3 regions of the Shewanella sp. Isolate7 genome follow, and region 3 is predicted to be linked to each of the others. Evidence: predicted binding sites of a transcription regulator. Region 3 holds the regulator's gene; each other region holds the start of a gene.
The links. Region 3 encodes LexA, which represses DNA repair genes until DNA is damaged. Its sites were predicted from a motif close to TACTGTATNNNNATACAGTA; they were not measured.

Region 1 (7,246 bases), on a different contig from region 3:
GCAAGCTTGTCTTTAAGCTGAGACAGCTCCTTCTCAAGTTGCTTGGTCTTATCCAGCTGCGCCTTAAGCTTGGCCACAACAGAGGCACTATCGCCCTTGAGCAAGGAAGCCGCTTGTTCGAGCTGAGCCTGCTGCTCACCGACATAAGCGATCGCCGCCGCCCCTGTGACCGCCTCGATACGACGGATACCGGCGGCGATGCCGCCTTCAGAGGTGATCTTAAACAGGCCGATATCACCCGTGCGACCCACGTGAGTACCACCACATAGCTCGATAGAGAAATCCCCCATGGTCACCACGCGAACCTGAGAGTCATACTTCTCACCAAACAGTGCCATGGCACCCTTTTCTTTGGCCTGGTCTATGTCCATCACCTCGGCCTTCAGCTCGTGGTTGCGACGAATCTGGGTGTTAACCAGATCTTCGACCTGCTTAAGCTCTTCACGCTTAACGGCTTCGAAATGAGAGAAGTCGAAACGTAGACGCTCAGGCTCTACCAAAGAGCCCTTCTGGCTCACGTGAGTGCCCAGTACCTGACGCAGCGCGGCATGCAGCAGGTGAGTCACAGAGTGGTTGAGTTCGGTGCGATGTCTTAGCTTCTTGTCAACGGCCGCATTAAGAGTTTGACCCATGGCGATGCCACCTGTCTTAACCTGACCGATATGGCCCATTGCCTGTCCATATTTCTGGGTGTCTTTCACCTGGAACTCGACGCCTTCGGCGCTCAGTAGGCCCTTGTCACCACACTGACCACCTGATTCGCCATAGAATGGTGTGCTGTCGAGCACTACGACACCTTGGTCGCCTTCGGCTAGGGCATCGACCGCCTGACCGTCGACATAGAGACCAATCACCTTAGCTTCACCGTTAAGGTCGCTATAACCGCAGAACTCGGTCTCGGCATCTATCTTCAGGCTTTCGTTGTAATCTGTATCAAACTGTCCCGCCGCCTGGGCGCGACTACGCTGCTCGGCCATGGCCGCCTCGAAGCCGGCTTCATCGACCGTGATATCGCGCTCGCGGCACACATCTGCGGTGAGATCCACAGGGAAACCATAGGTATCGTAAAGCTTAAAGGCTGTCTCGCCGTCAAGCTCCTTACCCGCTAGCTGACTCAGAGCGTTATCGAGAATACCCAGGCCACGTTCCAGGGTGCGAGCAAACTGCTCCTCTTCCGCCTTCAGTGCCTTTTCGACGATCGCCTGGGTCGCCACCAGCTCTTTGGCTGCGTCGCCCATGACTTCGATAAGTGTCGGTACCAGCTTATAGAAGAAGGCTTCGTTGGCCCCCAGCTTATTACCATGACGCACGGCGCGGCGAATGATACGGCGCAGTACGTAACCACGGCCCTCGTTTGATGGCATTACGCCATCGGCAACTAGGAAGGCGCAAGAACGGATGTGGTCGGCGACGACGCGTAGCGACTTGTTCTCCAGATCGGTAACGCCCAATATTTCGGCGGTCTTCTTGATCAGTGACTGGAAGATGTCGATCTCATAGTTTGAGTGCACGCCCTGCATGATAGCCGCGATACGCTCTATGCCCATACCGGTATCGACCGAAGGCTTAGGTAGCGGATCCATGGTGCCGTCGGCCTGACGGTTGTACTGCATGAATACTATGTTCCAGATCTCGATGAAGCGATCACCATCTTCTTCCGGTGTGCCGGGACGGCCACCCCAGATATGCTCGCCGTGATCGTAGAAGATCTCGGTACAAGGACCACAAGGACCGGTATCGCCCATCTGCCAGAAGTTGTCAGAGGCATATGCAGCCCCCTTGTTATCGCCGATGCGAATGATGTTCTCGGCCGCTACGCCAATCTCTTTGTTCCAGATCTCGAAGGCTTCATCGTCTGTTTCATAGACGGTGACACACAGACGCTCTTTTGGCAGCTTGAGTTCTTCGGTCAGGAAGGTCCAGGCAAAACGAATCGCATCTTGCTTGAAATAATCACCGAAGCTGAAGTTACCCAGCATCTCGAAGAAGGTATGGTGACGCGCGGTGTAACCGACATTATCTAGGTCGTTATGCTTACCGCCGGCGCGTACACAGCGCTGGGCCGTGGTGGCTCGAGTGTAGTCACGCTTGTCTTCCCCAAGGAAAACATCTTTAAACTGGTTCATCCCTGCATTGGTAAATAGCAAGGTGGGATCATTGCCAGGTACCAGTGAACTGCTGTCCACAACCTGGTGACCGTTTCTGCGGAAAAACTCCAAGAAAGCACTTCTCAGCGCTGCAGTAGTTTGATACATGAAATCATCCTGAATTTGATTATTTTAGCGATGAAAGCAAAAGGTTCACCGACGATGCTCAGTTAGCCCAGCATTATAAGCAGTCTATGGGGGAACAACCAGAGGTTTAGCCGAGGATCCCCAAAGAAACCGTAAAAAGCCTAAGTTTCCATTGGGTCTGTTAGCTATAGAGCGAGGATGATTTTCAGGCTATGACTTAATCCAGGTCTGGATCATAGTCTGGGGCACTGTGTGGGGCACAGTGTGAGTCATTGCCTGATTCATAGCCTGCGCCTGAGCCATAGCCATTGCTTGGATAGTCGTCAGGAAATTAGTCTTAATCTAAGTCAGGGTCGACCTCTAAGGCATAGGCGACCTGATCGAAGCCAAAACCTTGGGAGAGAAGATAACGCACTCGCCTGGCGCGATCTTTCTGATCTTGAATAGGGCCGCTAGCGGCATACTTTTTGATGGCTTTCTGTCTCGCCAGCTCGAACCAGTCACAATCGCTCTGATTGAGGGTCGACTCGATAACCTCTTTAGTCAGTCCCTTCTGCGACATAGATTGACGAATCTTATTATGACCATGACCTTTGGCGATATGAGAACGCAACAAGAGTCCGGCAAACCTGGCGTCATCGAGATAGCCCTGGCGCTCACATTCGCCAAGCACCGCTTCGATCTCGCCGTCGAGAAAGCCTTTCTGATTCAGCTTACTCTTTATCTGATAGCGGGAATAATCGCGGTGGGCCAGCAGGCCCACCGCAACTTGCATCGCCGACATTGTCATGAAAAAACCAAGGTCATTGCAAAGCCTGAGTCATCAAAAACCAATTAGCTGAAACGGGTCAGCTTAAAATACTTCACCGGTTTCCAGATCGACATTCTCATCGCCAGTGGCCGACTCGGCAACCACCTGACCAGCACCCAGTAGCATGGCGCGCAGCGCCTGGTCAATTTCGGCAGCAATCTCTGGGTTCTCTACCAGGTACTTACCGGCATTAGCGCGGCCCTGGCCAATCTTGTCGCCCTTGTAGCTGTACCAAGCACCCGACTTTTCGATCAGCTTGTGCATCACACCAAGGTCCACCAGCTCACCGGTACGGTTAATACCTTCACCATAGAGGATCTGGAACTCTGCCTGTTTAAACGGTGCGGCAATCTTGTTCTTCACCACCTTAACACGGGTCTCGTTACCGATAACCTCTTCACGGTCCTTGATGGCGCCCGTACGACGAATATCCAAACGAACGGAGGCATAGAACTTAAGGGCGTTACCACCAGTTGTGGTCTCAGGGTTACCGAACATGACACCAATCTTCATACGGATCTGGTTGATGAAGATCAGCAAGGTGTTAGATTGCTTCAGGTTACCCGCCAATTTACGCATCGCCTGACTCATCATACGCGCGGCTAGACCCATGTGAGAATCACCGATCTCGCCTTCGATTTCCGCCTTAGGCGTCAGGGCAGCTACCGAGTCGACGATGATCACATCCACAGCGCCAGAACGCGTCAGTGCGTCACAGATCTCAAGGGCCTGCTCGCCAGTATCGGGTTGAGAACACAGCAGGTTATCGATATCTACACCCAGCTTTTGCGCATAGATAGGGTCCAGCGCGTGCTCGGCGTCGATGAAGGCACAAACCTTACCTTCGCGCTGAGCCGCCGCAATCACTTCCAGGGTCAGGGTTGTCTTACCCGAAGATTCAGGACCATAGATCTCGACGATACGACCCAGTGGCAGACCACCGGCACCCAATGCAACGTCCAGCGACAGAGAACCCGTTGAGATAGTCTCAACATCCATAGAGCGGTTTTCACCTAGCTTCATGATAGAGCCTTTACCAAACTGCTTCTCAATCTGGCCAAGAACCGCGCTCAGGGCTTTCTCTTTATTCGCATCAATCTTCATTCTGCTTTCCTCTCAATCACAGACGCTGCGCTGTGGGGTATCCGTTAAGTTAAAGCCCGCAGACGGTTTCTGCATCGCTTTAGGCTGTCTCAATATGAAACCTAGTATACTGTACAATCATACAGTATCAAGTACTGTATGCGATTATTTTTGCCTAAGCTCCGACAAAGCCAGCTAAATGCCCCAAGGCGCATTAGCACTAAATTTATCCAAACAGGCAGGATAAATGCGCAACCGCCATCAATTTATTGTTAGTATTGAGGCCATTCATTCTGTGCTAGCCGCGGGGCTATGACAGACATTTTTGTAGCAGGATACCTTGGTTAATTCATGAACGCCGTCGATACTCAACATCTTGAAAAGCACACCCCCATGATGCGTCAATATCTGACGCTGAAAGCCGAAACACCCGATATGTTGCTTTTTTATCGTATGGGAGATTTTTACGAGCTCTTCTACGACGATGCTAAACGCGCATCTGAGCTGTTAGGGATCTCCTTAACGGCCCGGGGCAAGAGTGGCGGTGACCCTATCCCCATGGCGGGCATTCCCTACCATGCGGTAGAAGGCTATTTGGCCAAGCTGGTGCAACTCAGGGTATCTGTGGCTATCTGCGAGCAGATAGGTGACCCCGCCACCACTAAGGGACCGGTGGAGAGAAAAATCGTTCGCATCGTCACCCCTGGCACGCTTACCGATGAAGCCCTGTTGCAGGAGAGGCAAGACAACCTGCTTGCCGCCGTCTATCACGGTAAGATTGGCTTTGGTTACGCGACCCTGGATGTCTCATCTGGGCGCTTCGTGGTTACAGAGCTGGCCAGCAAAGAGGCACTGGAAGCCGAGCTACAACGCACCAATCCGGCAGAGCTGCTCTACAGCGAAGATTTCAGCGAGCCGGCACTGATCGCCTCGCTCTCGGGTAAGCGGCGCCGCCCCGAATGGGAGTTCGACTATGACACCAGCTACAAGCTGCTGCTGGAACAGTTCGGCACCAAAGACCTCTATGGCTTCGGCCTGGGAGAAGTCAGGTTATCGCTGCAGGCGGCTGGCTGCCTTATCCAGTATGTAAAAGATACCCAGCGCACCGCCCTGCCCCATATCAACGCCATCACACGTTTCAATCAGTGCGACAGCATAGTGCTGGACGCGGCCACCCGAAAGAATCTGGAGCTGACCCGCAACCTGCAGGGGGGCAGCGATAACACTCTGGCCTCGGTACTGGATAACACGGCAACTCCTATGGGTAGCCGCATGTTACAGCGCTGGATCCACGAACCGCTGCGCAACCACAACATCATTCGTGCCCGTCACGATGCTATCGACGAGCTACTGGACAATGGTTATCACGAGAGTCTGCATGAGCAGCTAAAAGCCCTGGGCGATATAGAGCGTATCACGGCGCGTCTGGCCATTCGCAGTGCCCGCCCCCGTGACTTTGCCCGCCTGCGTCAGGCACTCGCCCTATTGCCCGAAATACAGCAGCAGCTAGCCGATTGTCACAGCGCACATCTGCATACCCTGTCGCAATCTATCGGCGAGTTTCCCGAAGAGCATGCCCTCCTAAGCCGCGCCATCGTCGACAACCCGCCTATGCTGATCCGCGACGGTGGAGTGATTAAAGAGGGCTATCATGCAGAGCTGGATGAGTGGCGCAAACTCAGCCAAGGCGCAACCGACTACCTTGCCCAGCTCGAGGCACGCGAGAAGGCTGCCACCGGCGCCTCAACCCTGAAGGTTGGCTATAACAGGGTGCACGGCTATTACATCGAGGTGAGTCGCCGCGAGTCAGATCTGGTCCCCATGAGCTATCAGCGCAGACAGACCCTGAAGAACACAGAGCGTTATATCGTCGCCGAGCTCAAGGAACATGAGGAGAAGGTGCTTTCCAGTCAGGGCAAAGCACTGGCACTGGAGAAACAGCTATGGGAAGAGCTGTTCGATCTCTTAATGCCACGTCTACATGAATTACAGGCCTTTGCCCGGGCGGCAGCCGAACTCGACGTGATCACTAACTTTGCCGAACGCGCCGAGCAGCTCGACTATCACAGGCCGGAACTCACCGCCCAGAGCGGCATCCATATCGAGGCGGGCAGACATCCCGTGGTCGAACGTGTCAGCCAGTCGCCTTTTATCGCTAACCCGGTGACACTAAGTCCGACGAGACGCATGTTGATTGTGACCGGTCCGAACATGGGCGGTAAGTCGACCTATATGCGCCAGGTCGCACTAATCACCCTGATGACCCATATCGGTAGCTTCGTGCCGGCGCAGAAGGCCGCCATCGGCCCAGTGGATCGCATCTTTACCCGTATTGGCGCCGCGGACGATCTTGCCTCCGGCCGGTCGACCTTCATGGTTGAGATGACGGAAACCGCCAACATACTGCATAACGCCACGCCACAGAGCCTGGTGCTGATGGACGAGATTGGCCGGGGCACCTCGACCTATGACGGCTTATCGCTCGCCTGGTCAGCCGCCGAACATCTGGCGCAGAATTTAAAGTCGATGACCCTGTTTGCCACCCACTATTTCGAGCTGACCCAGCTACCCGAGCAGATGGAAAATGTGGCTAACGTACACCTTGACGCCATAGAGCATGACGACACCATCGCCTTCATGCATGCGGTGCAAGAAGGGGCGGCGAGCAAGAGTTATGGCCTGCAGGTGGCGGCGCTCGCCGGCGTACCGGCCAAGGTGGTACAGGCCGCCAAGCACAAGCTGCATCACCTTGAGAGCCGTGACAAAGAGGAGGGCCTGCCCGAGCTCAGACAGGCTCAGCTGAGTCTCGCCATGCCAGAAGCCTCGAAGGCACTAGACAGATTAGACACCATAGATCCCGACAGCCTTACCCCGAAACAGGCGCTGGATCTGCTCTATGAGCTCAAACAGCTACGTTGATTAAATACAGCCAGGTTAATTAAGTCTAGACAGCAAAAAGCGCACCTCTTAGAGGTGCGCTTTTTTTAATTCTGGGGTCGGCTCTTCATGAAAAAGGTTTACACCTTAGGGCGCTTACCGCAACTTTTCTCAACAAGACGCTAGCACTGCTCATCGACCTTCTAGCCATCATACGGCTAGTTCAACCTGGCGACGAATT
Region 2 (7,246 bases), on a different contig from region 3:
CTTGGGCTTAAGGCTGTTTGAGCTGCTTCTTGAGCTTACGCAGGGCGGCTTTGACCTTCTTGCTGTTTTCCGGCCCCATGCGGATCATCAGCTTCTGGGCATTGGGCAGGCTCTCGAGCTTAGGGTCAATAAATTTATAGTTTACGCTGACGCTGTCCAGCTCAATCGGTGCGTCGATAACCGGGGCAGATAGCATGACGTCGATCGCCTCTATCATGCGGTCATCGAAACTCATGTCGGGATAACCTAACTCGGCGAAGGCCTCGCCTAGCAGAGGCTTCACCTTTTTATAGGTGCTGAAAAGCTGCTCCTCGTCCAGGTTATCGACAAAGTTCGCATAGAGATCATACCTATGGTAGCTGTCGGGATTGAGGTAGGTCTTATCTGTTACCTCGGAGACGGTAAACTTGCTGTTAGGCGCCTTGAGCGGGCTCACCTTGCGGGCCAGCTCGCCCTGGGCCAGGTTGTCGACGAACACCACGAAGTGCCTGACGATATCTTTCTCGACCAGCAGCGGCTCAATCTTCATGCCGTTGGCGACTTCAACCGTCTTGTCGTGGAAAAATTGATCGCTCTCGGCCAGTGTCGGCAGGGCCTCCACCGTCTCGACGGGTGCCTCTTCAACCTGAGCTTCAGGCTCGGGTGCAAGATTTTCGGGTTCTGGTAGCGCCGCATCCGTCGGCAAGGGCTGCTCTGGCTCGGGTTCCGGCAGGGTCACAGGGGCGGGCATCTCTGGCTCGGGTGCGGGCTCATCGCCACCGAGGAAGTAGTAGGCGCCACCGGCGAGCAGCAGCAATATGACGACCACGGCAATGCTGAGCGCATTGATCCCGCTGCGCGATTCCTGTGGGGCAATTCTATCTTCTTGACTGACTTGCATGAGAGTTCCTTGAATTGTGGCTGGAGTGAGCCCTGTGACGACAGAGGCCTCTTTCCATTCTGCAAAATTCACCGGGCTTGTCTAGGGGCGGTCGGTGAAATAAAAAATATTTAATTGTTAGCAGTCGTTATGAGTTAAGCCTGCACGTATTGCTGGCGCTCCCCTAACCAACGCAGCACTATGGCGTCAACATTTTCCGGCACCTGTTGCATCACATGCTGCGCCAATTTCTGAATGTGGGGGATGAGGGCTTGATCCCTGACCAGGTCGGCAATCTTCATGTCGGCGATGCCCGTCTGCTTGGTGCCTAAGACCTCACCCGGACCGCGGATCTCGAGATCTTTCTGGGCGATCACGAAGCCGTCGTTGCTATCTCTGAGTACACCCAGGCGTTGGGTGGCGGTATGGGAAAGTGGCGCCTTGTAGAGCAGGACACAGTGGCTGGCCACGGCGCCGCGACCGACACGTCCGCGTAGCTGATGCAGCTGTGCCAGCCCCAGACGCTCGGGGTTTTCGATGATCATCAGGCTGGCGTTGGGCACATCGACCCCCACCTCGATAACTGTGGTGGCCACCAGTAGCTGTATGCTGCCGGCCTTGAAGGCGTCCATGATCGCCTGTTTCTCGGCGGGTTTCATCCGGCCATGCACCAAGCCAATGGAAAGCTCGGGCAGTAGTTGCTTAAGCTCCTGCGCCGTGTCTTCGGCGGCTTGGCATTCGAGCACCTCGGATTCTTCGATCAGGGTACAGACCCAATAGGCCTGACGCCCGCCCGCTAGTGCTGCCTGGCGCACGCGATCGATCACCTCACTGCGCCGGCTGTCTGAGATGGCGACCGTGGTCACCGGCGTACGTCCCGGTGGCAGTTCGTCGATGATGGAGGTATCGAGATCCGCATAGGCGGTCATTGCCAGTGTGCGGGGAATAGGGGTTGCCGTCATGATCAGCTGGTGAGGGTGGAAGCCCTGGCTAATTCCTTTCTCTCTCAGCCCTAAACGTTGATGCACACCAAACCTGTGCTGTTCGTCGATGATGATCAGTGCTAGGCGATTAAACTCTACTTGCTCTTGGAAGATCGCATGGGTGCCGATAACAATATGGGCCTCGCCGTTCTTAATCTGTTCCAGCGACTGCGCCCGCGCTTTGCCTTTGAGCTTGCCGGCCAGCCAACCAACCGTTAGCCCCAGGGGGGTAAACCAGGTAGTAAAGTTGTTGGCGTGCTGCTCGGCGAGCAGTTCCGTTGGTGCCATCATGGCCACCTGATAGCCGCTCTCTATAGCCTGCAGTGCGGCTAGCGCCGCCACTAGGGTCTTGCCCGATCCCACATCGCCCTGTACCAGACGCATCATGGGATGTGCCTTGCCGAGATCTTGGGTGATATCGGCGACCACACGCTGCTGGGCGCCGGTGGGCTTGAAGGGTAAAGAGGCCAGGAAGGGGTTGAGCAGCTGCCCCGTGGGCTGCATCGCGATGGCCTTATCATGATTGCTGCGGGCCCTGAGCTGTAACATGCTGAGGTTGTGGGCCAGTAGCTCCTCCTGGATCAGCCTCTGCTGCGCCGGATGGGTACCTTGTTCCAGCGCGAAGGGGCTTACCTCGCTAGGCGGTCTGTGCAGTAGCTGCAGCGCCTCAACCAGGGATAGTTGATTGGGCCTCAGCTGAGGCGGCAACAGTTCGGTCAGTGCGCCGTGAGCCAACAGCGCCAGGGCCTGATCCGTTAGGCGGATCCAGCTGGCCTGCTTGAGCCCCTCCGTGGTCGGGTAGATGGGGGTCAGGGTGTCGCTGAGGCTAAAGTCACTTTCGCCATGGAGCATCTTGTATTCGGGGTGGATGATCTCTCGGTGCATCTTGCCCCGGCGCACCTCGCCATAGGCACGAATGCGCTCGCCCTCTTCGAGGCCGTTGCGCATGGCGGCGGAGAAGTTAAAGAAGCGTAGCGTTATGGTGCCGGAGTCGTCGCGCACAGTGCAGGTGAGCATGCGCTTGCGCCCCTGGACGATCTGGGTCGATTGTACGATGCCCTCTATGGTGCCGTAGCTACCTGGATAGAGGGCAGTGATTGGATAGATCTGGGTGCGATCTTCGTAGCGTAGTGGCAGGTGAAACAGCAGATCCTGGACTGTGTTGATGCCGAGCTTTTCCAGCCGCTGCGCCATCTTGGCGGCAACGCCCTTTAACTCTGTCACAGCCATGAGATCGAGTCTATCCACGCTTTGTACCCATTTGATTTAGCGTTCTATTTAACCAGAACCTGAGTCGATTACTGTAAATATATACATATACTATCAGAGTTCGGCATGAACGCAATCTCGTGTTAGCCATCTTGGCGGCAAAGCATAGGGTTAAAGTGTGGTGAGATTACAGCCAGCCCTTTTGCTTGGCGATACGTGCGGCGTCGATGCGATTGCTGGCATTGAGTTTGGCGATGGCCTCAGAGAGATAGTTACGTACAGTGCCTTCGGCAATGAAGAGAGTGGCGGCGATCTCCGCGCTGGAGCGCCCCTCGCTGGCGAGCCTGAGCGCCCGACGTTCCTTATCGTTCAGCGGGTCTTGTTCGCCGACGGCCATGATGGCCAGTTCGGGATCTATGATGCGCTTGCCACGGCTGACGGCGTTAATTGCTTGGATCAGTGTCTCGGAGGGCGCGTCCTTGAGTAAGAAGCCACCCACGCCCGCCTCGATGCCACGCTTGATATAGCCGGCACGGCCAAAGGTGGTCAGGATGATGACCTTAGTCTGCGCCGCTTGGTTTTGACACCATTGAGCCAGCTCCAGTCCGCTGAGGCCTGGCATCTCTATGTCGGTTAGCAGCAGGTCGAACTCCTGCTGCTTGAGCAGACTCAGCGCCTGGTCTCCGTCACAGGCCTGTATCACCTCAAAGTCGCCCTCAAGGGTGAGGAGCGCGGCCAGCGCGCCCCTGACCATGGCTTGATCTTCGGCGAGTAATATCTTCATCCTGTCTCTATCCCTGATTTGGTAACTCGATGATAAATTGCGGGTTTGGCTCGAGCTCAATACTGAGTGTACCACCTAAGGGGCGCAGTCGCTCGCGTATACCAGTGAGGCCATTGCCTTCGCTGAGCTCCCTCTGCTTGCCATTGTCGGTGACCGAGATCCGCAGCCCCTGAGGTGATGCCGACAGGTCGATATTACAGCTATCGCCTTGGCTATGGCGCACAACATTGTTGCACAGCTCGGTGAGGCTGAGGATCAGCTGAGTTTCTACTTCCTGTGGCTGGGCTGGCAGCTCACCATTGAGGGTGACGGCCATGCCCTTGTCTCTCAGCATCTGGCACAGGTGCGTCAGGGCGGCGTCTAACCCTTTGTGTTTGTAGCCTGAGACCGTTTGGCGGATCTGGCTAAGGCTGTCGCGGGCGATGGTTTCCAGTTCTGCCAGCTCGGCGCTGGCCTGGTCGGCTTGCCCCTTGGCCAATAGCTTGCGCGCCAGCTCCGCCTTGAGTGAGATAGAAGAGAGCGAGTGCCCCATGATGTCGTGCAGATCCCGGGCGATACGTTCGCGCTCTAGCATGGTGGCGAGCTGGCGTATCTCCTGCTGACTCTGCCGCTGGGCACGTTTGGCTTCGACCCGCTTACGCTCGGCTACACCAAAGAATCCCATGCCGGTGATCAGGGCGACGCCATAAACTGCAAAGTAGTAGTGAATGCCTAGGGTTAGGCTTAGCAGCGTCAGGATGACGGCTAGGCCGATAAGGCTGGCGAAGGCCTTGGGCAGAGAATAGTTAAAGCCGATAAAGAAACCGGCAAAGGTAAACAGGGACAGCGAGCCGATATTAACCGGCGTGATCAGACAGGCCAGGGCGATGATCAGCAAGATAGGCTGGTAGGCGGTTTTACTCGGGCTGCGGTGGGCCCAAAAATAGCTGTAGATAAAGGGCACCAGCACTACCAGACTCAGGACTATGTGCCAGGTGGGCATAGTCTGCAAGAACAGCGGGATGAAATAGAAGCCCAGGTTGATCAGATAAACCCAGGCGAGCTTATCTTCGGTCGCCCGCTCGATATCTAGGGTGTGTGGAATAGGGTATTTGTCCATCTTCTTTATCCTAGGCGCCACTTAAGTCCATGATGTTGCGCTATGAGCGCGCTAACGCTTAGCCATCTGGCTTAGTGGCAACCGATATTGAGCCGATTACTTTAGTGGTTCTGTTTTAGCAGGAAATTTGCCCAGGCATAATCGGCCTGTACCTGCAGGGCGGCCTGCCAATCGGCAATGGCTCCCGCCTTGTCGCCGAGATTCTGCTTGGCTAAGCCGCGCCAGGTGTAGGCCTCTGCCTCTCCCCAACAGATGTTATCGCAAGGTTCTCGATACAGATCAATGGCTTTTGAGCTAAACGCGATGGCGTCTTTCATGCTGCCGCCATGATCTTTAGGGCTGGAATAGGCGGCGATCGCCTTTACCAGCGCCAGTCGGGGGCTCTGGGGGACTAAGGTTTCGGCGTCATTGAGGGCATCGGCCATCTTAGTGCTGTATTTGGCGGCCTGACTCATGTCTAAGCCTATCTGCATACCGTAGACTGAGGCCAGAAGGGTGGCGGCTTCACCTTGGTCGGCAATGGGCGACAACGCTTTCTCGGCGCGGGTCAATGCCGCCTGGGCCTGGCCCTTCTGGCTGAGAATGTTGGCACTGATGGCCATGCGATAGAGGGCGTAGGCCTGCTCGTAACCTTGGCTTTGTCCGCTTAATTGGCTCAGGCGATCGATATCCATCCGATTGGCGGCGCTGTCTATCTCGGTAATGTCATTGGCCTGGCTCAGTGGGCTGAGTAGAGCAAGGCTGGTGGCGATGATAAGTGTTTTCATTGGCTTCTCCTTAAGAACCTGTGTTGCGTAATGCCCCGTAGCGGGGTTAAGGAGAGTATCTGTCTGATGGCAAGTTTTGTGCAGGCACAGATGTCACCGATAAGGGATGACATTTGTCATCTCTCATCGGCGGGAAAGCTATATTTGGTAGCGCTTAAAAAGCAGCGCTAACTCATAGGGATTGGGCGGAGAGGATCAAATAGCCCAGATAGACGAGGTAGCAGACTAGTAGCAAGGCGCCCTCGCGTCGGCCGATACGCAGGCCGCTCCACGCCAGGGGAAGCAGCAAGAGAGCCAGTGACACCATCACCAGCATGTCCAGCTTGGGCACGCTGGCCGTGATGGGATGAATGACCGCGGTGATCCCCAATATTCCTAAGATATTAAACAGGTTTGAGCCCACCAGGTTGCCGATGGCGATGTCACTCTCGCCGCGTCTGGCCGCCACCAGAGAGGTGATCAGCTCTGGGATGCTGGTGCCTATGGCGATGATGGTCAGGCCGATGAGTAGCTCACTCATGCCCAGCTGTCTGGCGAGAGCCACTGCACCGTCGACAAAGAGTATGCCGCCGCCGACCAACATGGCTATGCCTACGATGAGTAGGACCACGGCCAGTAACGGAGCGAGGGGCTTAAGCTCCATCGACTCAATATCGACCTGCTGCTTATCGAACAGGTAGTTCATGCCCAGATAGGCGACCAGCATGGAGCAGAGCAGGGCACCGTCCAGCTGGCTAAGGCTACCATCGCTGATCAGTCCCCAAAAGAGTAAGCTGGCAAACAGCATCAGTGGTATGTCGCGCTTAACCATCATAGACTGCACGCCTATGGGGCGTACAAGGGCCGTCAGGCCAAGGATCAGGCCTATGTTGGCGATGTTGGAGCCGACGACATTGCCCAGGGCAATGCCAGAGTTACCAGCAAGGGCCGATTTGAGGCTGACCGCCAGCTCGGGGGCACTGGTGCCAAATGCGACTATGGTGAGGCCGATGACCAGCGGGGTGACACCGAGCCTGAGGGCGAGGGCGCTGGCGCCGCGAACCAGGGATTCGGCACCAAGAATAAGGATGAGCAGACCAGCGATAAGGGCTAGCGGGGTGAACATGATTGACTCTCAATAGTAGTGGGGCGCCAAGCATAGAGCTTGCACAGTTTTAGGCAACATCTATTTTGCTTTTGCCGATTAAACTTTATTCACTCCGTCGTGGGCGAGAAAATAAAAAACACGCCAGATGGCGTGTTTTCTGTTAGCGAGATATCGACAGAGCCTAGGGCCTGTTGACCTTTTGAGAACAAATTTTGTTCTAATTGAGCACGTTCAAATCGCGGCAGGAGGCTTGGAGTATAGTTATTCTATATAAAAGCCGAGTAACAAAGAGTTGAACGTGCTCAAGACGAACCCTGCGGGCAGCGTCTGTATCATTTTTCTACTGCGTTATCGCTCATTGATGTAGCACACTACATTACAATCATTCTGCCTTGTATAAAATCGATACAGAATGCTGCAAAAATGAACGCGAAAGATAAACAGGCCCTAGAGCTCAT
Region 3 (7,246 bases):
CAGGAAGAAAGGCAGGATAAACACGCCGGCGGCAAGGTTAACGAACAGGTTTACGCTGATGGGCAGATCCTCTATCTGGCTATAGGTCACCATCAGAAGCAGCACATTCTTGTAGATATTATCGTTGAGTGCCCCCAGGCACTGAGTGGCAAAATAGGGAAAAAACCGCTTGGTTAACAGCATAACGCCTCCTTGTGATAACCCAATCCTTTAAGTTGAACCGCGATATGGTGGCGAATGGCCTCCTCGATACTTATCCCGGGAGCAAAGAGCTTATCGTCCAGCGCCAGACACACCAGGCCATGCACGCCCCCCCACAGGGCTCGGCTCGCCAGTAATCGTTGCTCACCGGATAGCTCGGGCAACAGCTCGCCCAGGCAAGACTCTATCAAGGCAAACAGCTGCGCAATAAGCCGGGCATGATGCTCGCTCAGCCCCAGCTCATCGGTTGCCTTAAGCTCGAAGATCAGCTGAAAGGCTCTAGGCTGCTCGAAGGCAAATTGCTGGTAGGCGTTGGCCATTGCCTCGAGTGGATTCGAGTCATAGGCTTGAGAGACTTGTGCATTAGAAGCCAGGCGCTGGTATAGCTGATCCAGCGTCAACTCGGCGACGGCTAGCAGCAGACCCTGATAGCTCCCGAAGAGATTCACCAGGGTGCTGGGCACATAGCCGACAACTTGAGCCACCTTGCGCAGGCTCAGGCTATCGAGTGGCTCGACCGCCAAATGCTGCAGCACGGCGGCGATTGCCATCGCCCGAATCTCATCATGAGTATGTTCCTTACGTCTTGCCATCTCGGCCCCATCCCTCTGTCAATTTGCGTTCAAGTTACCAGCAAGCAAAATAAAAAACAACGTTCATAATAAGATTATTTTTCGGCGACCAGAATAAAGAGGGAAATTTATCGGCAGAGTGTCATGAGAACTCTGTCTTCGTCTGGACCGAAGTAGTCGGCCTCCAGCCCTTGCTCAACAAAGCCTAACCTGGCATAGAGGTACCTGGCAGGATTATCCGGCGCCACGGTGAGCTTCACCTGTGTCACGCTAGCGGGTAGCGCGCTTAAGGACTCTACAATCAAACGCCTGCCTATGCCTCGCCCCTGAGCAGCACTATCGACGGCGACCGAGAGGATCCAGGCACTGTCTACCCGTTCGCTCCTGGCCAGCAGTATGTAGCCCAGTAGACATTCGTTTTCGTCACAAGCGACTCGCAGGCCGCTTGGCCAGCAGTCGAAACTCTGGCGAAAGAAGAAGTCTGGATAGGCATGAGCACCAAATAGTCCCTGCTCCAGACGATAGAGCGCCTGCAGCTGGTGCTTACCAGCCGCCTTGATAGAAATATGAGGGAGATTATTCACGGGTTAACAGCTCGTCCCATGGCAGGTGGGTCGATCCCACGACGATAAAGTTGGGATTCTCCAAGGATTCACGCTCGTTATAACTCAGTGGCTGTAGCTCGAGATCCATCACCTGGCCGCCTGCCTCTTCGATAATGATCTGCGCCGCGCCCGTATCCCACTCACCCGTAGGACCGATACGCACATAACAGTCGGCGCGGCCTTCCGCCACCAGACAGCTCTTAAGCGCCGCACCGCCCAGCACCACTAGCTCGCAGTGTTTGGGATGATTGAAAAGCTTCAATACTGACTGGGGATCCTGACGACGACTCACCGCCAGGCGCAAACAAGGCTCATCGTCTGTGGTGAGCTGTTTGCTGGCGATACGCACCTCGCCCTTGCTGCTGCGCTTATAGGCGCCCAGCCCCGCAATGGCGTAATAGACCACGCCCGTCATAGGCACATAAACCACGCCCATGATAGGGCGATTGTGCTCGACTAGGGCGATGATCACCGAGAAGTCACCGCTACCGGCAATAAACTCGCCTGTGCCATCTAGGGGGTCGACTAACCAGTAGCGCTGCCAGTCGGCGCGCTCGACGTAGGGGATATCGGCATCTTCTTCGGATAAAACCGGGATCTCAGGGGTGAGACTGTTAAGCTGGGAAGCGATGATCTTATGGGCCGCGATATCGGCAGAGGTCACCGGGGTATTGTCGGATTTCACCTCTTTGTCAAAACTGCCCTCGAGGTAGATCCCTTTAATGGCTTCTCCCGCCTCGATGGCAATCGAAATCGCCTGCTCAACATACTCTTCTGGCTTCATCACAACTCCAACAGCCTACATCTGGCAATGCCTAATATGATAATTCGGATTAACTACTTTAGTTTTAGATGTTTCTGTGCCAAAAACAAGGCGCTAACGCTTCGAGATTCGGAAAAGTCATCTTCTAATAACAACTCAGACCACTGGCTCAATGGCCAGCGCACCAGCTCTATGGGTTCGGGCTCGTCACCCTGCAATCGGCTCTCGTACAGATCCTCGGCAACGAAGATCTGCATCTTGCTGGCAAAGTAGCCCGGCGCTAGGCTCAGCTCCATCAGATGGGTCAACTTACGGGCACCAAAGCCGATCTCCTCCTGCAGCTCTCGGTTGGCCGCCTGGGCATGGGTCTCGCCTGGATCCACCAAGCCTTTGGGAAAGCCCAGCTCGTAACTATGGGTGCCTGCCGCATATTCGCGTCCCAGCAGGAGTTCCTCGCCATGCACAGGCACCACCATCACGGCGCCGCGGGTATTACCCTTCATGCGCTCATATTGACGCTCAACCTGATTCGAAAATTTTAAATGCACCTGCTCTATCTGAAACAGACGGCTCTGGGCAACAACTTCGGCATGTAGGATCTGCGGCTTTTTGTCCGACATTGAACTTCCTGAAAAATGGCGTTTGCTTAACCACTCAATCTTACTATGATGGGCCTAATCCACAACTCAAACCAAGGAATTTTTTTACTACCTTTATGTTTCCCTGGAATAAGATAGACACCGTATTGTTAGACATGGACGGTCCCCTGCTGGATCTGCATTTCGACAACCACTTCTGGCTCAGCCTGGTGCCTCAGGCCTTGTGTCAGCAGCGGCAAATTCCACCGACCGAGGCCCAGCAACTGGTAGAAAGCGCCTATGCCAAGGTCTTCGGCACCCTGGAGTGGTATTGCCTCGAATATTGGCAACAGGAGTTGGGCCTGGACATTCTGGCGCTGCATCACACCCTGGTCGACAGGATCCAGCTGCGTCAGGACAGCATGCCCTTTCTCGGCACGCTCGCCAAATACGGCAAGCGGCGCATCTTAGTCACTAACGCCCATCCCCACAGTCTGGCGTTGAAGCTCAAACATACCGAGCTGGCTAACGGGTTAGACGAGATGCTCTCCAGCCACACGACCGGCTATCCCAAGGAGCATCCCGAGTTCTGGCGTCACCTGTTTAATGAGTTTTCCCTGGATCCCAGCCGCTGCCTGTTTATCGACGACAGTGAGCCCATTCTACTGGCGGCCCAAAAAGCCGGCGTAGGCTATCAGCTAGGGATCAAGAACCCCGACAGCCAAAAGCCGCACAAGCAGTTTGCCGACTTCCCGGCCATCGACGATTACCATCATCTACTCGTCTCCCTGGAACAGGCTCAACGAGACTAGCCGCCTGCGCTTTACGCGTTAATCGCTTGATGCGACTGGCAGAAAATCTGGTTAATACTTGCACTGTATAAAATACTGTATATACTGACAGGTACTGTATGGAAAGACAGGATTAATCATGAGACCCTTAACCCCGAGACAAGCCGAGATTTTAGATCTGATTAAACGCAATATTGCCGACACCGGCATGCCGCCTACCCGTGCGGAAATTGCGCGTCGCTTAGGCTTTAAGAGTGCCAATGCTGCCGAGGAACACCTCAAGGCGCTGGCCAAGAAAGGTTGCATCGAGATCATGCCCGGCACCTCACGCGGCATTAAGCTGACCCAAGAGGAAGAGCCTGAAGATCTCGGTCTGCCTCTCATTGGCCAAGTCGCCGCCGGTGAGCCAATCCTGGCTCAGGAGCATGTGGAGCAACACTATCAGGTTGACCCAAGCATGTTCCGCCCCAGCGCCGACTTCCTGCTGAGGGTCAAGGGGGACAGTATGAAGGATATCGGCATTCTCGAAGGCGATCTGCTGGCGGTACATAAGGTCGAACAGGCCAGAAACGGTCAGATCATCGTTGCCCGTGTGGAAGACGATGTCACGGTTAAGCGTTTCGAGAAGCGTGGCAGCACTGTGTTCCTTCATGCAGAAAACGAAGAATATTCCCCTATCGTCGTCGATCTCACCACTCAGAGCCTGAGTATAGAAGGCCTGGCCGTTGGCGTTATTCGAAATGGAGACTGGCAATGAACAACCTCATGGGCATGGCGCCACGCCATCCAGGGCTGTGGGTCGATCTCGACAGCTCGCTTAAGCGCGGCGATAGAAACACTATCTCGACGACGGCAAGTTCGACTCAGGGCAAACAGGAACTTCAGGCTCTCACTCCTGAACTGGCCAGACTCAGTCAGCAGGGGCAGTGGGTGGTGCTGATCAGCCCACCAAACATAGGCTACAAACAGATGCTGGCCGACGGCGGTGTTCGCATGGATCGTATATTACTTGTGCACACCAAGGATGAGGTCGAAACTCTGTGGGCGATGGAAAAAGCCCTCACAAGTGGTACATCCAGTGCGGTGATCTGCTGGGCGCAAACCTTGGATGCCCGTGATAGTCGTCGGCTACAGATCGTCGCCAAGAATACCCGCGCGTTAGGAGTAGTGATCGAAGATGCGAACGGTCACTTACCTGCCAGCCCGTTTTCCCAAGAGGATCGCAGCGATCAGCCCTCGAATCTGTTTAGCTCGCTACACTGATCATCCTCGCACTACCTTTCCATACAGACGCCCCGCAAGGGGCGTTTTTGTGTCTGTTTTGTTTAGCAAAATAAAATAAAAGTGATCTTGATCAATATTTAAACAGCCATTAAGTTAGTAATAGATATCAACGATTATTTGTTATATCGCACAATTTGGTTGTCGGCTTGAGCGGCGAAAATAATCCTGTAACACCTCGCCCACGGAAGCTGAAATTGGTCTGATATATTCAGCCGTAAGTGCAAGCGTGGTCACCACCAACAGAACAAGAGTTTCACCACCGACGCACTTTGAAGTCATCGTTGCTTTTTTGGGAACTGAAGAGTTTGCATAGAGCCGAGACATACTGTGTGGCTCTTCTTTGTAGTTGCCTTCGCAATTGACAGAGGAGAAGTCTAGTGAAGCAAGTGTTGTGTTGTTTGCTGGCGTTGCTATTTACGCCCACCATACTCGCAGCAGATATGCCCCTGAATATGACATCAGGGGTCACAGAGATCAGTAATAAGGTGTTTAGCCTGCATATGACGATTCTCTATATCTGTTGCGCCATAGGCCTGGTCGTCTTTGGCGTGATGATCTACTCCATCATCAACCATAGGCGTTCTAAGGGTGCCGTCGCGGCAAACTTTCATGAGAGCACTAAGGTAGAAATCGCCTGGACGATCGTACCTTTTGTCATCTTGATCCTTATGGCCATCCCAGCCACCAAGACACTGATCGCCATGGAAGATCCCAGCAATGCCGATCTCACCATTAAGATCACAGGCTCCCAATGGAAATGGCACTACAGCTACTTCGATCAAGACATTAGCTACTACAGCCTGCTCGCCACTCCCAGAGAACAGATAGAGGGCAAGGAGGACAAAGGCGAACACTACCTGCTGGAAGTCGACAAGCCGCTGGTGCTACCGGTCAATCGTAAGATCCGTTTCCTGATGACCTCAGAAGATGTGATCCACTCCTGGTGGGTCCCCGCCTTCGCGGTAAAGAAAGATGCAAACCCAGGCTTTATCAACGAAGCCTGGACCCGTATCGACAAGCCCGGCATCTATCGGGGGCAATGCGCCGAGCTCTGCGGCAAAGACCATGGTTTCATGCCCATCGTGGTGCAGGTACTCTCGGAAGCCGATTTCGATAACTGGATTGTAGAACAGGAGGCCAAGGCCAATGCGGCCGCCGCCGAGGCTCAGGCCGCCCTGTCTAAGACCCTGTCGAAAGATGAGCTGATGGCCCAGGGTGAGCAGGTCTATATGGCCCGCTGCGCCGCCTGCCACCAGCCAAATGGCGCCGGCCTGCCGGGTGTATTCCCCTCGCTCATCGGCAGCCCAATCATCAAAGGCCCTGTCGCCGATCACCTCTCTGTGGTGCTACACGGTCGATCTGGCACGGCGATGCAGGCCTTCGCGCAGCAGTTGACCGCCACAGAAATTGCCGCCGTGGTGACCTACGAGCGTAATGCCTGGGGCAACGACAGCGGCGATATGGTTCAGGCAGCCGACGTTAACCAGGCAAGCTCAGGTGCGCCAAGCGGCACAGATGCCGGTACAAATGCCGAGACGGCTCAACCGACACCTCCACCAGCAGCCACAACGACCGAGTCAACCGAGCCGGCCTCCTCTAATGATGACGCTAAAGCAGTGGTTTTAGACGACCTCAGCATGGATGAGCTGATGGCTAAGGGCGAGCAGGTTTACCTCGGCCACTGCGCCGCCTGCCACCAGGCCACAGGCATGGGTCTGCCGGGCGCCTTCCCGGCACTCAAGGGCAGTGCCATCGCCACAGGGCCCGTTGATAACCACATCGACATAGTGCTTCACGGCAAGCCGGGTACCGCCATGCAGGCCTTTGCCAGCCAGTTAACGCCTCAGGAACTCGCTGCGGTGATCACCTTTGAGCGCAACGCCTGGGGTAATAACACAGGCGATATGGTTCAGGCAACAGACGTCAATCAAGCAGGTCAATAGGGAGGCATTATGAATGCAATAACGCGTGAAGCAGATATGGATGCCACTCATATTGGCGAACATTCGACCCACCATGAGGAGCATCCCACGGGAATAAAACGTTGGCTGTTTACCACCAACCATAAAGATATCGGTACCCTCTACCTCTGGTTTAGTTTCATCATGTTCTTAACCGGCGGCGCCATGGCCATGGTGATCCGTGCCGAGCTATTCCAACCGGGTCTGCAACTGGTGGAGCCTAACTTCTTCAACCAGATGACCACGGTACATGGTCTGATCATGGTATTTGGCGCCGTGATGCCAGCCTTTACCGGCCTGGCTAACTGGCTGATCCCTATGATGATAGGGGCGCCAGACATGGCCCTACCCCGCATGAACAACTGGAGCTTCTGGATCTTGCCCTTCGCCTTTGCGATCCTGATTAGCTCGCTGTTCATGGAAGGTGGCGGCCCTAATTTTGGCTGGACCTTCTATGCCCCGCTGTCGACGGCCTATAGCCCGGACAGTAC

Region 1: recA (recombinase RecA) is a predicted target of LexA. The motif match lies at 4,257-4,276, and genes of this name have one in related genera.
Region 2: recG (ATP-dependent DNA helicase RecG) is a predicted target of LexA. The motif match lies at 3,142-3,161, and genes of this name have one in related genera.

Annotation. Positions count from the first base shown of each region.
Region 1 is NZ_JAKEVJ010000026.1:31,762-39,007, forward strand. It holds gene alaS (alanine--tRNA ligase) at 1-2,255, opposite strand, end outside; gene L1D47_RS08505 (regulatory protein RecX) at 2,572-3,024, opposite strand; gene recA (recombinase RecA) at 3,088-4,149, opposite strand; gene mutS (DNA mismatch repair protein MutS) at 4,480-7,047, shown strand.
Region 2 is NZ_JAKEVJ010000005.1:40,919-48,164, forward strand. It holds gene L1D47_RS02120 (DUF3014 domain-containing protein) at 8-880, opposite strand; gene recG (ATP-dependent DNA helicase RecG) at 1,015-3,090, opposite strand; gene L1D47_RS02130 (response regulator transcription factor) at 3,239-3,835, opposite strand; gene L1D47_RS02135 (sensor histidine kinase) at 3,843-4,934, opposite strand; gene L1D47_RS02140 (hypothetical protein) at 5,036-5,701, opposite strand; gene L1D47_RS02145 (calcium/sodium antiporter) at 5,874-6,806, opposite strand; gene L1D47_RS02150 (AMP-binding protein) at 7,236-7,246, opposite strand, start outside.
Region 3 is NZ_JAKEVJ010000010.1:9,384-16,629, forward strand. It holds gene L1D47_RS03710 (MFS transporter) at 1-183, opposite strand, end outside; gene L1D47_RS03715 (TetR-like C-terminal domain-containing protein) at 174-794, opposite strand; gene L1D47_RS03720 (GNAT family N-acetyltransferase) at 902-1,357, opposite strand; gene cysQ (3'(2'),5'-bisphosphate nucleotidase CysQ) at 1,350-2,162, opposite strand; gene nudE (ADP compounds hydrolase NudE) at 2,216-2,761, opposite strand; gene yrfG (GMP/IMP nucleotidase) at 2,857-3,531, shown strand; gene lexA (transcriptional repressor LexA) at 3,650-4,267, shown strand; gene L1D47_RS03745 (SulA-like leucine-rich domain-containing protein) at 4,264-4,773, shown strand; gene coxB (cytochrome c oxidase subunit II) at 5,172-6,737, shown strand; gene ctaD (cytochrome c oxidase subunit I) at 6,774-7,246, shown strand, end outside.